DNA from 2 places in the Paenibacillus sp. MER 99-2 genome. Region 2 is predicted to be linked to the other one. Evidence: riboswitches for the same ligand, from Rfam matches in the RefSeq annotation. Region 2 holds a riboswitch; the other holds the start of a gene.

Region 1 (7,893 bases), on a different contig from region 2:
TTAACCCTATTGCAGCACCGACAAGAGGATAATAAACCACGCTTTCACGTAGCAATGGGGGGACAAAATCAATCTGCATCTTAACCGGGAAACGTGACAAAAATTGAAAAGCTGCCGCCGCTGGTTGTTTTCTCCCATCGTTCGTGCGGTCACTCATAAACGGTACTCCTTGCTCTTCAATTCAATCGCAATCCCCACCGTAACTAGAAATACTTCCCCGCAAATCGCTGCAATCCGTTGATTCAATATGCCTGCAAGGTCACGGTATCTTCGTCCAAGAGCATATTCAGGAACGATGCCATCCCCTACTTCATTGGTTACAAGCACAAGTAGTCCCGGATATGACTTAACAGCCGATACGAGCGCATGTATATGTCCTTGTATGACATGCGCAGGATCATGTTCATGGGCAAGCAAAATATTGGTCAGCCATAATGTCAGACAATCCACCAATACTGTAGGAGCTGACATCCCAGTATGAGATGCTCCCATACGTGTGATCCATTCAGGCAATGCCAATGGTTCCTCTACCGTATGCCACAGGTATCCCGCTTCTTCACGTCCCTGCTGATGCATATCGATTCGCTCGCGCATCTCATCATCATAGGCTTGAGCTGTAGCCACATACCAAGCCTCTGAGGAGCGTTGCATGCATAGACGCTCAGCAAACGAGCTTTTGCCACTTCGCGCCCCTCCAGTTACAAGCACACTCATGAAGAAACCTCTCCTTGAGGCGAGCCATCGGATACACCCGCACTGGCAAAGGTCGCCATCTCGTTAAGAATACGGCAAGCCGCATCGATGAGATGAAGACTTAGCACGCCTCCTGTCCCTTCACCCAGTCGCATATTCAGATCAAGCATTGGCTTCAGATCCATCTCACGAAGCAGTGCTGCATGTCCACTTTCATCGGATGTATGGGAAGCAATCATATAAGCCGTGCTGGCTGGTGCAAGCTCTCTTGCAATCAATGCTGCGGCTGTTGAGATAAACCCATCAACCACCACTGGGCATCCATTCGCAGCAGCAGCAAGAATTACACCCGTTAATCCGGCAATTTCTAATCCGCCAACCTTACTGAGCACATCCAGCGCATCCTCCGCAAGGGGTGCATTCAGACTTAGAGCCTGGCTTACCACCGTTGCCTTGCGCTGTAACCCAACATCATCAATCCCCGTCCCGCGTCCAACAGCTGAAGCCGGTGATATTCCCGTTAGAGCACACATTACAGCAGCACTTGCCGTTGTATTGCCAATCCCCATCTCTCCAGTTACAAATATCTGCGTTCCTCGGTCGACTTCTGACGTGACCACTTCGGCGCCAACGAGGATCGCTTGGATTGCTTCATCCCGAGTCATCGCTGGGCCTTTCGCCATGTTAGCTGTGCCTTTGCGGACTTTGCGGGAGATGAGATCGGTGTGTTCTAGATCAGCATTCACTCCAATATCTACACAGAGCACATCTGCGCCAGCATGCCGGGCAAGCACGTTAACGGCCGCTCCACCCGCCAGAAAATTAAGAACCATCTGCGGTGTTACCTCAGCAGGGAATGCACTGACACCTTCGGCAACTACACCATGGTCTGCTGCCATCACGATCACCGCTCGACGTTCGAAGCAAGGACGACTCTGTCCTGTAATACCTGCTAGGCGAATAACGAGCTCCTCCAGTTTGCCAAGACTGCCTGGCGGCTTCGTGAGGATATCCACATGAGCTGCAGCTTCTGCCGCGACCTGCTCATGAGGATCTGTGATTCGACGTATTAACTGCTCCAACACCTGTTCATTACGCATACAACTAGCACTTCCTTCATCAATATGTGGGTATATACCCCGATCAATTCTTCGGCTCTTCATGCTCCCGGCGCAGCAGCAACTGGGGAATGCCATGATCTGGATGCTTCACCATCGCAGGGTTCACTTGGAAGATCTCTCGAATATGTTCCTCGGTCATCAGTGCATGAGGGGTTCCAGAGCCAGCAGTTTCGCCTTCTTTCAAAGCCAGAATATGATCACAAAACTGTGCAGCTAGGTTCAGATCATGCAACACTGCCACAATCGTAATTCGATTTCTTTGACGCCATGTCGATAATAACTCCATAAATTGCAACTGATAACGGATATCCAGAAACGTTGTGGGCTCGTCTAACAAAAGAATGCTCGGTTCCTGTGCCATCACTTTAGCAAGGGCTACCCGCTGACGTTGTCCTCCACTGAGCGCATCCAGAGGACGATCCGCAAGCTCGGACAGACCTAATTCCTCTAGCACACGATCAACGATCTTCTCGCCATCACCCGAATCACGACCAAGCCAGTTCTGATAGGGATAACGCCCCATTTCCACAACATCCCTTACCGGATATGAGATTGCAGGCAGTCCATCCTGCTGCAGAACAGCAATCATACGAGACAGATCCTTGCGGCTATACGAAGTGATATTCCTGCCATTCAGTTGAATACTGCCCTCACTAACCGACTCCGTGCCCGCCAATAGTTGCAGTAAGGTTGATTTGCCACTTCCGTTAGGACCTACAACACCCCACCAATCGCCTTCTGCGATCTGCCAACTCACACCATTTAACGCCTGATGCTGACCATACCGTTTACCTACTCCATCGACTTCAATCAAAGGTTTCCTTATACCACGCTGAGTATCGAAACTCGGATCTGCCCGTTCACCCGTATGGATAGGTTCATTCCGATTGGCATGCACCGTATAGTTCGTGTCTTTACTCATGGCATCATCCCTTTACGAAGCTTCTTGTTTCTGTGCAAAAGGTAGGCGAAGAACGGTGCACCCACAAATGCGGTGACAACGCCAAGTGGAATTTCAGTTGGTGCAAGTACTGTACGAGCGATCGTATCTGCCCACACCATGAAGATGGCTCCGCCAATTGCGGATAATGGAACCAGCAGACGATAGTCCGGCCCTACGATCAGCCTAAGAATATGTGGAATGACAAGGCCTACAAAACCGATGACACCTGACACCGATACGGCTCCTGCTGTGAGCAACGTGCCAACCGCTAACACTGATAGCTTCAATCTATCCACCTGAACTCCAATGTGAGCCGCCTGACGCTCTCCCAGAGCAAGCACATTCAACGAACGTGCACGACTCCAGAGGAAAATCAGACCAAGCAGAAAATATGGGAAAAGGATGGCCGTATACGACCACCCACGCAGTGCCAGACTTCCCATCGTCCAGTATATAATTTCATTAATCGTCTGTTTCGACATCGTCGATAGGAAGGAGACAACTGCCCCTAGGAAACTTTGCATGACCACGCCCGCCAGAATTAGGCTATGTGTTGGTATTTTTCGACCCTCACGAGCTAGTGCCAGCACGAACCATAGCGTCAACACGCCGGTTAGGAACGCAACCAAAGGCAAGGTCCAGATTCCGATTAATGCATATTGTAATCCGAAGAAAATCAGAAATGCTGCACCCACCGATGCACCAGATGATACGCCTAACGTAAACGGATCTGCAAGAGGGTTACGAAGCACCCCTTGGAAGCCAGCACCCGCTATTGCTAGAGAGGCGCCCACGAGCACGGCAAGCAGTACCCGCGGGAATCGCACCTTCCATATAATCTGTTCTGCTGCTGTGCTCCAATCGGGAGTAATCCAATCCCCGATCCACGGAATGTGATGCAGCAGAATACCTGCAATGTCACGGACAGGCAAGGATACTGAACCAATGCCCGTGCAGATCAGCACCGTCAACACCAGCAGTCCTATCCCAGCCGTCCCGTACACCGCTAGCTTTTTACTCATTGGAACAGATCAGGGTAGATCGCTTTAGCTACGGCTTTCAGACCTTCGGTTACCCGTGGTCCTGGACGGCTAAGTAGGTTGGCATCTAGACCGATAACCGCATCGTCTTTTACCGCAGTAATCTGATCCCAGCCGCTACGAGCTTTGATAATTTGATCCAGTGTTTTGGAATTCTCATCAATGACATCATTGGCATACAGAATTACATCTGGGTTCGCAGCAATGATATTTTCTTCATTAATTTCGTTCCAGCCTTGCAAATCAGAAGCAACGTTGTTTCCTCCAGCAAGTGTGATCAGCTCATCCATGAACTCACCTTTACCCACTGTCCAGCCCGGGGAAAATTCAACATATACGTTCTTCTTCTCTTCCGGTTTAACCGCCTTCACCGCTTCAGTAACATCTGTTACATCTTGTTTCATCTTCGCGATGAGCTCTTGTGCTTTTTCCTGTGTATCCGTAATTTGACCAAATGTTTCAATGTTGTTCGCTACATCGTCTACTGATTTTGGATCAGTCTTGAAAATAACAATCCCCAGGTCACGGAATTTCTTCACCGCTTCTTCATTCATGGAGATGCCTGTGAATACGATGTCTGCATCCGCTGCAATGATGGACTCTTCATTCGGTTTAGATACACCGCCCATTTTGGGCTTCGTTGTAGCTGCTTCAGGGTAATCATCAAAATCAGATACACCTACGATCTGCTCGTCCAATCCAAGGGCGAACAACGACTCTGTCTCCGCTGGAGATACAGATACAATTTTGGCTGGTGCCTTTTCAAACGTGAATGTCTCACCTGTTGCATCTGTAACGGTAATTGGATATTGTGTCTTGAGATCCGTTGTTGTCTGTTCTTGACTCTGTTCCTGTGCAGGTTGCTGTGATGCTCCTGACCCCTCATTCGTTGTTGCATTGCCACATCCAGCCAAAGCCAGTGCTAGTGCTGCTGCACTAAGCAGGGACGCTACGCTTTTCCAGTTCTTGATATTCATTCTGTTCATTCTCCCCTTCTCTATCTGTTCTATTGACCCTGTGTGTGCTCAAAAACTAAATGCTCATATCTTGATGTTCCTGTATAAGGTTGAACTTCAACATTTACACGTTATCGGAGAGTGAAGAACCCATATTGGAACAATAAAAATCCCCAATCCTTACAACAGGATCAGGGATAACGTCTCGCATATGGCGTGCTCTACGCATGATGAATCACCTGCGCTGTTCATACACAGAACACTGCCCGAAACGCTGTCCTTTCCTCGAAGGAACACCGGTCTATACGTCCAGGGCAGGTAACCTGACTTACAGGATTATTCCTGATTCACAGTGGCGGGACCGTGCCGGATTTACACCAGCTTCCCTATTTCATCCGTTTGCGTACGTACATGGTATGAATACACATAACCATGCAACTCCAATGCATACGGAACCCTTGGTCGCTTATGATCTAAACATTCAATTGAGCATATTAGTTGTATACGTATGGTTGAGCATCTAATCCTTGATTAGACCCATCAAACCCCTACGCATCGTCACACGTCTGTTGTGATTATAGGTTATATTGTACAACCTTACAAGCCGATTCAAGGAAATGCCATCTGGCTTCCTACCCATCCGCTCGCCCCGTAATCCAGCCTGACCTTAATGGCTTGGCCTGGAATAACCTGCGTACCCCAGAAGTTCAGATCAGGGATTAGGCGAGATATCGCATATCGGATCACACCGCCATGTGTCACGATACCAATCTGAGGTAGATCAACCTTTACTGGTTTGGACATTGCATCGTGCAACAAGCAAGTATCCAGAAAAGAATCAATCCTTGCAGTAAATGCCTGCCATGACTCCCCCTTCGGTGGTGTCACGCTCTGTGGATCATCAATCCAGTCTCGATATTGCTGAATGTGTTGGAGTTGATCATACGTCTTGCCCTCCCACTCCCCAAAATCAATCTCTCTGAGCCGTGCATCTAGCTGTGCCTGCTCCTGTTGCATAGGAGCGACATTTGTGAGGGTCTGCCGACAGCGCAGTAGGTCACTGGAGTAAAGCTTGCTCCAACAGAAGTTACGAAGCTGCTCCCTGAGCGGAGCAAGCTCTTGATTCGCTTCAGGCAGGAGACCGATATCCGTATGCCCAAGATATCTTTTTTCCTGATTCCACAACGTTGACCCATGACGGATAAAAATGAGATCAAGCGAATGCATTTCGTTTTCCTTATTCGATATCACCACAGTAATGTACCTCCAGCTAGCCAGATCCCGAGGGAAGCAAACACACACAGAATGACAAATGAACCTGCCGACCAGAACATGAGGCGGGTCGTTCTCACGATATCCTCTGCTCCCATTGAGCGAGTCGGTTCTCCCATATATGCACGAAAAGACGAGACACCATGATACACGTTATGCCCACCCAGTCTGATCCCCAGCGCACCTGCAACGGCTGACTCGGGAAAGCCGCTATTCGGGCTCGGATGCAATCTGGCATCTCGGGATACCATCTGTGCTGCTCTTCTTGCATCTAGCTTCATGATCCATGCTCCGCTAATCAATAATAAAGCCGTGATTCGAGCTGGAATCCAGTTAGCCCAATCATCCAAACGGGCGGATGCCCAGCCGAGATGTAGATATTTATCGTTTTTGTAACCGACCATGGAATCCAGTGTATTGACGGCTCGATATGCCATGGCAAGCGGCGCGCCGCCAATAAGGGCGTAGAACAAAGGAGATACGATTGCATCCACAATATTCTCAGCTACCGTCTCCACCGTTCCCCTTACGATCTCAGGTTCATCTAGATGCGCTGTATCACGTCCTACAATCATACCAAGAGCACGCCTCGCAGCGGGAAAATCTCCCTGAATGAGATGACGATATACGTCCATCCCTGCGTCCTTTAATCCTTTGGAAGCAATCGTTGTCGCAATCAATATGACCTCAGCGATCACCGCAACCACTGGATGAATAAGTGCAAGGAGATAGATCAGTCCCCAAGTCACGGCAAAAGAACCCCCTGCAATCAGGATTGGAAACCAGATTCCCGCTTTTTTGAGCCCTTGATTGGAAGTCACACGAGATCGTATGGTTCGCTCCAGTGCAGAAATGGCTTTCCCCATACCGATGACTGGATGAGGTATCCATCTCGGATCTCCGATACAACGATCTAATATGTATGCTGCGATGATAATCCAAGCCCCTGTCATCCCGATCCAGAATGACGAAGAAAACCATTGATTCAATTCAAGTATCATTTTTTGTTGTTCCTCCCGCCACATTGCACCAGCGCCCGGCCTGCAGACTTTCCGTAATCGTATCATAGACAAGTCTGCCAATGACCGACCCTAGAACGGTGGCCGTTCCTGCATAAGTCAAAAGCGGCCTCTGCTGATCCTGACTCACCGCGAGCACGATCGCATCTGTGGTGGTTCCAGTAGCCGTTAGACCATTCTCGGAATCGCTCACACCAGCATCAGCCAGAGCAGCAGCTTTCGCTTCTACTGCAGTCTGAATCGCATTCACCATGGCTCCATTCGTCAAACGACCGTTATACCACAACATCATATTAATGGTACCGGGTGTGTACGCTCCATCCAGTTTCTGGACAGCATCCGTTCGGTTCCCCATCGCATCAAATACCACTCTTGCTGAACCGGCGCGTGCAGCATTCGATACCCCTGCCGTCGTACAGCATAGAAGCCCAAAGTCGGGGCTCGCGTACTCTTGAATCGACGTATGTTCCAGACGCACGGCTGTCAGCAGACCGGTACACACATCCTCTCGTTCCTTCCACTCACGGAGTAGTCGCTGTATATCGCGCGGAGGATCATCACAGCGATAATGCTTATCTACATAAATATTAAATATACGATCCAGTTCAACCATGCCCCCGCCGTAAACTGCACTGGAGATCGCAGTAGCTACAGAGGGAATGCATGCTTTTACATGGCGTTCTTGTGCGCTAATTGTCAATCCCGGCCATATAGAAGAAGCATAGTCACCGGGATAACGATAGGTTTGTCTCCCCTTCGATTCCTCAAGAAATGGTAAGGTCATCGTTCGAGCCACCTTCCTTTACGTGAGAAATGTCCTGAAATTGACTCTGAGAGATGTGCTGAGGA
Region 2 (7,893 bases):
AGGTGATACCGCTCGTATAGAAGAGACGCCATCGTTGGAGCTTCAAGCGAGTGAGGATGTTTTCTTCATGTTGATTGATCTACCTTAATGAATCGAACTGGATTGGATAAATTCGAAGAATAGGGGATGCGTATATGACTCAGCAAGAGTGGTTTATGGTTAAACATGGGGTGACAGGACGAGGGCTGGTGAATAGTAAAACAGACACGTCGTCCTATCGATATCAGCATGATGGAACCCACTTTATTTTTACTGTCACAGGGTTAGACAAGCAGACAGTCGAGCAGATTCTTGAGCTTAGACAGGAGCTGAATGTGTTTCGATTTGTACAACGTAAGGATCAGCCCCTGGTAAAGCATTGGTATTATGTCCAAGGGGACAAGGTAGAGTACAACAAGGAAAGCCATGCACTGACCATATATGCGGGTTCAGAAATTCGTTACGTGCCTGAAGACTATTTTGCAGACTAAACAAGTATCAACGAACGGATAAGTTTAAAGTGCTCTAAACTGAGTTGACACAACTTTCAATAACGTCAGGAATCCTGTATGCACAGGGTTCCTTTTTTGTTGCTTCCGTATGTAGGTATTGGAACCCTAGATAAATATCCGATCTGTTCTCAACTTGGACATAGATCTATCAAAGTTTTAGATCAGCCACATAATTCCGTTCTTTCTGGCACAAGCTACCTTGTATAAAAACAAGAGAGGAGGGACGGTAGATGGCGGATCATACATCAGGTAAAGGCGGTTCCCGGGACGCAAAAGAGAAGACTCATGTTCCATTAGGATTACCGTCCCCACCCATTTTACGACAGCCGATTGGTCTTACACATGAAAGCCATATGCTGGCGGTAAAGGATATTTTCTCGGATTGCTCTGATGTGATCTTTCGTAATGTCATGGTCTCACCAGAGGTTCAGGGCGTCATTGTATATATCGAAGGCATCGTAAATTCAACGGATATTCAGGAGCATATGTTGCGTCCTCTCATTCGTGGTTTGGTGGAGCAGCGCACGAATGAACCCGAAGCTCCCTTAGATGATACCCGCGTGGCTCTGTCCCAGGTAAAGAAAGTGGCAACGTGGGCAGAAGCTGCTGACGGTGTACTTGAATCCTCAGCTCTACTGTTGATTAACGGCAGTAAGGAGGCGTGGCTATTCAATGTCAAAGGCGGTGTCCGGCGCGGTGTCGAGGAGCCTCAGACAGAATCGGTTATTCGCGGCCCACGGGAAGGATTTACGGAGACACTACGTGTAAATACCGCGCTACTGCGGTTTAAGCTCAAGACGCCTACGCTCAAGATGTTGAGTATGACCATTGGAACAGACACCAAAACAAATGTTGTATTGACCTATCTGGATGATGTTGCAGATCCGAAGATGATTAAGGATGTGAAGAAACGTCTCAACAAGATCAAGATCGATGGCATTTTGGAAACGGGATATATCGAGGAACTGATCGAAGATCATCCGTATTCCCCATTTCCACAGATGCATTACACTGAACGACCAGATACGGTTGCAGGTAATTTGCTGGAAGGTCGCTTTGCCATTTTCGTAGATGGAAGTCCATTTGCCTTAATTGGACCCGTTACGATGTGGCAGATGCTTCAGGCGAGCGAGGATTATTATGAGCGGTTCTTCATTAGTAACCTCATTCGCTGGATTCGGTTTTTATTTGTGTTCATTGCCCTATTCCTACCCGCGCTTTATATCGCAATTACAACCTTCCATCAGGATATGTTACCAACAACTCTAATTCTAAGTATTGCTGGCGCGAGGGAGGCCATTCCTTTTCCAGCCTTAGTTGAAGCGCTCATCATGGAACTATCCTTTGAAGCTCTGCGGGAAGCCGGGGTCAGGTTACCAAAAACAGTAGGCCAAGCTGTCAGTATCCTCGGTGCATTGGTAATCGGGCAGGCAGCCGTTCAGGCAGGTATTGTATCTGCACCGATGGTTATTATCGTTTCGATGACAGGGATTGCATCGTTCACGATTCCCCGCTTCAATTTTGCCATTACGGTTCGATTATTACGCTTTCCGATCATGCTGCTTGCTGGTGCACTCGGATTGTACGGCATTGTCATTGGATTGGTTCTAATCTCGGTACATCTGACACAGATGACCTCATTTGGCGTTCCGTATTTGTCAGGTCTTAGTCCATATAGCAAGACAGATACCAAGGATATTATCATGCGTGCACCTTGGTGGAGGATGATTAATCGTCCTTCTACTGTTCACCGTGACCAGAAGAGAATGAATACAAACATCAATGGTAAGCCTGAATCCGAAGAAGGGTGGTGAACGCATGGTATGCATACGAAGATATCTACTGGTAGGGATAATGCTGCTGTGCACTCTTTTGACTGGATGCTGGGATCGGAGAGAAATTAATGATGTCGCCTTTGTTATTGGAATTGCGGTGGATAAAGAAGAACAGCAATACCGAACAAGCCTGCAGATTGCATTACCCGGACAATCAGGTGCTTCGGGAAGTGAAGGAGGCGGTGGAGGCACAAGTGGTGATAAACCATGGTTCATGTTGTCCAATACGTCCGAGACGTTACGGGGAACTTCCAATAAAGGTCAGAAGGCACTCTCGCGTCAGATTTACTATGCACACCGCCGGACATTAATGATTGGCGAGGATTTGGCTCGCGAGGGCGTTGCCCCCATGTTGGATTTATTTACACGTTATCCGCTCAATCGTTTATCTGCTATGCCGATTGTAACGAGGGGAGCTGCCTATAAGGTGTTGGACACGGATGCGCCGATTGAGAAGTTCCCTTCAGAGATGGTGCGTGAGTTGTGCTTTTTAAATATGCGTACACCTCGTTCACTTAAGATTTTTATCGATGCGATCCTTAGCGAAGGCATAGATCCGTTTCTACCCATTGCTTCCGTGGTGGATAATGTGCCGAAGAGCTGGAAGAACGTCAAAACCAATATAAAGCTGGATGGGCTAGCAATCTTCAAGAAAGATAAGCTGGTAGGCATGATTGATAAGGAACCCGCGGATGCCCTGATTTTGGCGATGGGCGAAGCGAATGCACCGGAAATCATGATTAAGGCTCCTCGAGGGAAAGGAAACCTGTTCGTGAAGCTGAATGAGAACAATTCCTCGTATGATCCCAAGATTAAGAATGGCAAGGTGAACGTGACGATTAAAATGTACGCTAAGGGAGTGTTGGTGGATAACGAGTCCAATTATGGCGACCTCCGCGAGGAAGAAATGATGAAGCTTACCGAGGCAGTGCATGTCAAGATTAAGAAAGATATTAATGAAGGTATACGACTCATACAGAGTAAATACAATGCGGATATCCTTGGTCTCGGCCGTGCTATTCATCAGCAATTGCCTAAAGAATGGGACAAGATTAAGGATCGTTGGGATGACGTATATCCTGATGTGAACGTTGTGATTGAACCACATATCATCATTGAAAATGTAGGCATCGTCAACAAACCGATCGGGCTTAGTGAGGAGGAAATCGTTCATGATTAGACCACTACTCTTCACCTATTTGTTCATGGTTATTCTTGTGCTCTGGATGGACTTCAAACATCTGAAGCAGGCGGCAGCGATTAATCGCTGGATATCGTACACCATCATTGGGTTTAGTACAGGGATCTTTTTCTATGTCACCCATTTAAGCAAAACGTTCTTCGTTACGGTATGGCTAACCCACTTCATTCAACACTGGCTGCCATTACCCTAATCGATTCTGAGCGGGATGATCATTCCCGCAAGAAAGGAGACATGTTATGAATCAGGCAGTCACCCATCGTCAACTGATTCTGCTGGTCATGCTGCTTAGCATCACGACCACATTGATACAGCCGCATGCACAGGCGATTTATTATGCTGAACAGCATGCATATCTGTCCTATATTCCCGTGTTTTTGGTGATGATTTCTGTGCTTTGGATGTTGAGCCGTGTCCAGCGACGATTTCCGAATCAAGATTTATTTGAATCACTCGTTGTACGACATCCGTTTATGGGTCGGGTGACAGCTCTGCTGTATATTATGTTTTTCCTTTTTGTATTCGCCAGAGATATTCGGTTAATTGGTGACTACATTAGTATCACTTTGCTAGAGACTACACCAATATCCATTATCATCCTATCGCTGATGGTTATGGTCGTTTTTATTGTGAGGGGTGGGCTGGGTTCGCTGATCGGAATGTCGGAGCTGTATATCACGTTATTTCTGGTGAACTCCATCATCGTTCCCTTCATGCTTATTCAGCAGATTGACCTGGATAATCTGATGCCTTATTTTGATATCGATATGGCCGGGGTTGGCAAGGGAAGTTGGTATATCATGTCCTTTTTTGGAGAGATGGTTGCATTGCCGTTTGTTGTGAAAGGTAGTGACTTTCGCTTCAAATCGGTGTTCTGGGGAGTGATGATTGCAGCGCTCTTAATGATGCTGATCTTGGTTGAAACGATCACATCGATCGGGGTTCCTATTGCATCAAGGCTGGTATACCCTTCGTATGAATTAGCAAGGCAGCTGCAAGTGAGTGATTTCCTTGATCGTTTCGATCTAGCACTAGCCGCAGCAACGCTACCAACCATGATTACGAAAATTGCGTTTGATCTCTATTTTATCTGCTGGGGGATGAAACGAATGATTCCGAAAGTGTCTGGTAAAGTGTTGACTGGGCCGATTGCTTTGCTTGGTTTTGTGTGCGCGTTCTGGTTTTTCCGTAATGCAGTCCAACTCTTTCGATTTACAAGAGAATGGACGTGGGTTGCCATTTTGTTTGAGGTGTTGTTGCCGATTCTAATATTTCTGTTTCTGCACCCTCGCAAGCAAGATCGACAACATTCCGCGGCTAAGCAGAGTGGCAGCAGTGGAGGACATAAGCAAACGTCGGATTCAAAAGAATCCACTTCGAAAGATCAGAAAAAAAGTGATGAGGGTACAGATGGTCAAGCGGGAGAGCTTCAGCCTTCCTGATCCAATTCATAAAAAAACGTTATAGCTGAGTATACATCAAATGGCATGAACGAGGTTTCCCTCCACAGAACTACCCTGTATACTGTAGTCAGACTGAAGAACGTTCGGCTGAACGAACTGGGGGGAACTTGGAATGGCTCAACATTTGGCAGGCATACGTGTAGCACTTACAGGACCACGCAAATCCAAAGAAATGTCTATATTAGTAGAGAAAATGGGCGGAGTCCCACTCGTGCGACCTGCACAGGGAACGGTGTTTTTGGATGATCGGAATATTCGCGACGGTCTGGTATCCTGGATCTCTGATCCACCGGACTGGGCTGTACTGACTACGGGTATGGGATTGGATGCGCTATTTGATATGGCGGAGGATATGGAGATTGCGGGACAATTGTTGGACTCCTTATCTGAATCATCCATTGCAGCACGTGGATACAAGACGGTGAATGCACTTCGCAAACGTAAGCTGAATCCGTTAGTTCGGGATGATGATGGCAGTACAGATGGATTAATTCGGGAATTGGAGCCACATGATCTTGCGGGGAAAAAGGTTATATTGCAGCTACATGGTGAGACAGCACCAAAGCTGGTAAACTGGCTGCAAGAACAGGGTGCAGAGGTTCGACAAGTGCTACCTTACCGCCATGTCCCTCCAGAGGATCATGAACTAGAACTGCTATTGAATGAGATTGTGAACCATGAAGTTAATGCGGTAGCTTTTACAAGTGGACCCCAGGTTCGCTTTTTGACGGCATACGCTACATCCCAAGGAAAGCTAGAAGAGATGCTGCAAGCCTTTCGTGAAGGGGTCATTCCTGCTTCTGTGGGTAAAGTTACGGCGAATGCGATGCGGGAAGAAGGCATTGAGGCACTTGTTGTGCCCGAAGAAGAGAAGATGGGTGCCCTGATTGTGGAGCTAGGACGTTATTATGCTGCCGCAAACGTGGACAAAGCTTAGGCGACACTCGATAAAAATAGGTGCACTAAACGGTCTTTTGGCATAAAGATCGTACCATGCATAAGAAATGTACATGTTATCCTGATCCATTTTTGGGTCAGGATTTTTGCTGTTTTCAAGTGGATACACCCTGAATAACTCCGAATAAAACAGAAGAAAGGTAGCTGGTACATTCATATCTTAAACATGGACATTTTTTCCGAAGCGATGTTATGATAAAAACAAATTATTCACATTATGCTCATATATGAAAACAAGCAAGGTGCTCTTGCGTCAGGCAAGAGATAACAGGGAATCGGGTGCAAATCCCGAGCGGTCCCGCCACTGTAATGGTGAAGCTCTTTTTTGGTTGATGTCACTCGTCATTCGGGGAAGGCAGAAGAAGAAGCTAATGATCCAGAGCCAGGAGACCTACCTTGCATGTGTCACCAAACCCTTCGCGGAAAGGAGTGGTGTACGAATAATCAGGAAACAGGCGGACAGACGGTTCGCCTGGTAGGCCTTTTATTTGGCGTATTCAACAACTGGATGGTGCTCTTCGCATTATGTCTTGTGGTTGTTTTCTTGAGTGTACGTACATACGTATCCCATCCGATTGTAGGATGGGATTTTTTGATTTTGAGAGATTATTATGAGAATCGTTGTTGGTCGAATGCATTTATCCATTTTTGAACAAAACGCTGCTTGATGAAGCATATTTATATAGAAGACGCTGAAAACGGAATTGTAGAATGTGCAGGTTTATTTAGGGTGATGGAGGAGGAGAAGCGATGCAAGGTCAAGGTAAGTTGCTGGTCATCGGATTTGGCCCAGGCGCGATGGAACATATTACGAATCGTGCACTTGAGGCGCTTCAGGAGAGCGAGGTTATCATCGGCTACAACACGTATGTCGATCTTATTCGGCCGTTGTTGAACGGACAAGCGATCGTGCGGACGGGGATGACAGAGGAAGTAAGCCGGGCTCAGGAAGCGGTTAGACAGGCCGAAATGGGCAAAATTGTTGCGGTAATCTCCAGTGGTGACGCCGGTGTATATGGTATGGCAGGTCTAGTCTACGAAGTATTGATGGAGCAGGGATGGAAACCTGAGAGCGGTGTTGCCGTTGAAGTGATTCCAGGCGTATCGGCTATTAATTCCTGTGCTTCGCTGCTCGGTGCACCGGTGATGCATGATGCGTGTACGATCAGCTTAAGTGATCATCTTACCCCATGGGAAACGATTATTCGCCGGGTCGAAGCAGCGGCGTCAGCGGACTTTGTCATTGCACTCTATAACCCGCGCAGTGGGCGCAGAACACGCCAAATTGTCGAGACTCAGGAAATGCTGCTTCGTTACCGTGATCCCCAAACTCCGGTTGGATTGGTGAAAAGCGCCTATCGGGATCGTCAGGACGTTGTTATGACTACCCTGGAGGATATGCTTAACCATGATATCGGGATGCTGACCACCGTGATCATCGGTAACTCTTCGACCATGATGTACGAAGGGCTCATGGTCACTCCTCGTGGGTATCAGCGCAAATATACGCTGAATACCACGGAACAGTCGCTCAGACCTCATGAGCGACTTCGCACCGAAGCCGAGCCATGGTCGCTCGGCGCAAGAGAAGCCCGCGCTGCCACCTCCGGTGAGGCAGCGGGCGCGGACGCGGCTCGCGAAGCGCAAGCCGCGAAGCTCCAGGCGGAGCCAGCCATGCCCGGCGTGAGCGCCGGAACAGGCCCAGCTCCGCAGAGCCAGCCGCCTGCCGGTGCAGGAGCCTCTGCTGCGCAGGCATCGCACCCGGCTGGCGGCGGCACCGCCGTGCTCGCTGGCGAGCGGCCAGCGTCAGCGCTGGCAGAAGCCGCGCCGCGCGCAGCGGTTGCTTCGCCGCAAGCGGGCGCCGCTGAGCTGGCGGCGGAAGCGCTAACGCGGCTCGCGGTAGGCGGTGCCCTCGCGGGCGAGTCCGCTCGCCGCTGGCTGGACGC

The links. A riboswitch is a leader RNA that binds a small molecule or an ion and turns the genes downstream of it on or off. The one in region 2 is predicted to bind cobalamin.
Region 1: another riboswitch for cobalamin. It lies ahead of M3636_RS11440 (ABC transporter substrate-binding protein); the one in region 2 lies ahead of M3636_RS17355 (hypothetical protein).

The regions. Positions count from the first base shown of each region.
Region 1 covers NZ_JAMAUZ010000002.1:133,783-141,675, reverse strand. Annotated here, with positions in the region: gene cobS (adenosylcobinamide-GDP ribazoletransferase) at 1-157, opposite strand, end outside; gene cobU (bifunctional adenosylcobinamide kinase/adenosylcobinamide-phosphate guanylyltransferase) at 154-714, opposite strand; gene cobT (nicotinate-nucleotide--dimethylbenzimidazole phosphoribosyltransferase) at 711-1,793, opposite strand; gene M3636_RS11450 (ABC transporter ATP-binding protein) at 1,837-2,736, opposite strand; gene M3636_RS11445 (FecCD family ABC transporter permease) at 2,733-3,779, opposite strand; gene M3636_RS11440 (ABC transporter substrate-binding protein) at 3,776-4,783, opposite strand; cobalamin riboswitch at 5,050-5,203, opposite strand; gene M3636_RS11435 (histidine phosphatase family protein) at 5,363-6,007, opposite strand; gene cbiB (adenosylcobinamide-phosphate synthase CbiB) at 6,001-6,978, opposite strand; gene M3636_RS11425 (adenosylcobinamide amidohydrolase) at 7,016-7,828, opposite strand; gene cobD (threonine-phosphate decarboxylase CobD) at 7,809-7,893, opposite strand, start outside.
Region 2 covers NZ_JAMAUZ010000003.1:517,816-525,708, forward strand. Annotated here, with positions in the region: gene M3636_RS17320 (pirin family protein) at 1-88, shown strand, start outside; gene M3636_RS17325 (hypothetical protein) at 135-470, shown strand; gene M3636_RS17330 (spore germination protein) at 722-2,305, shown strand; gene M3636_RS17335 (Ger(x)C family spore germination protein) at 2,310-3,506, shown strand; gene M3636_RS17340 (hypothetical protein) at 3,499-3,720, shown strand; gene M3636_RS17345 (GerAB/ArcD/ProY family transporter) at 3,767-4,969, shown strand; gene M3636_RS17350 (uroporphyrinogen-III synthase) at 5,103-5,927, shown strand; cobalamin riboswitch at 6,171-6,360, shown strand; gene M3636_RS17355 (hypothetical protein) at 6,348-6,599, shown strand; gene cobJ (precorrin-3B C(17)-methyltransferase) at 6,698-7,893, shown strand, end outside.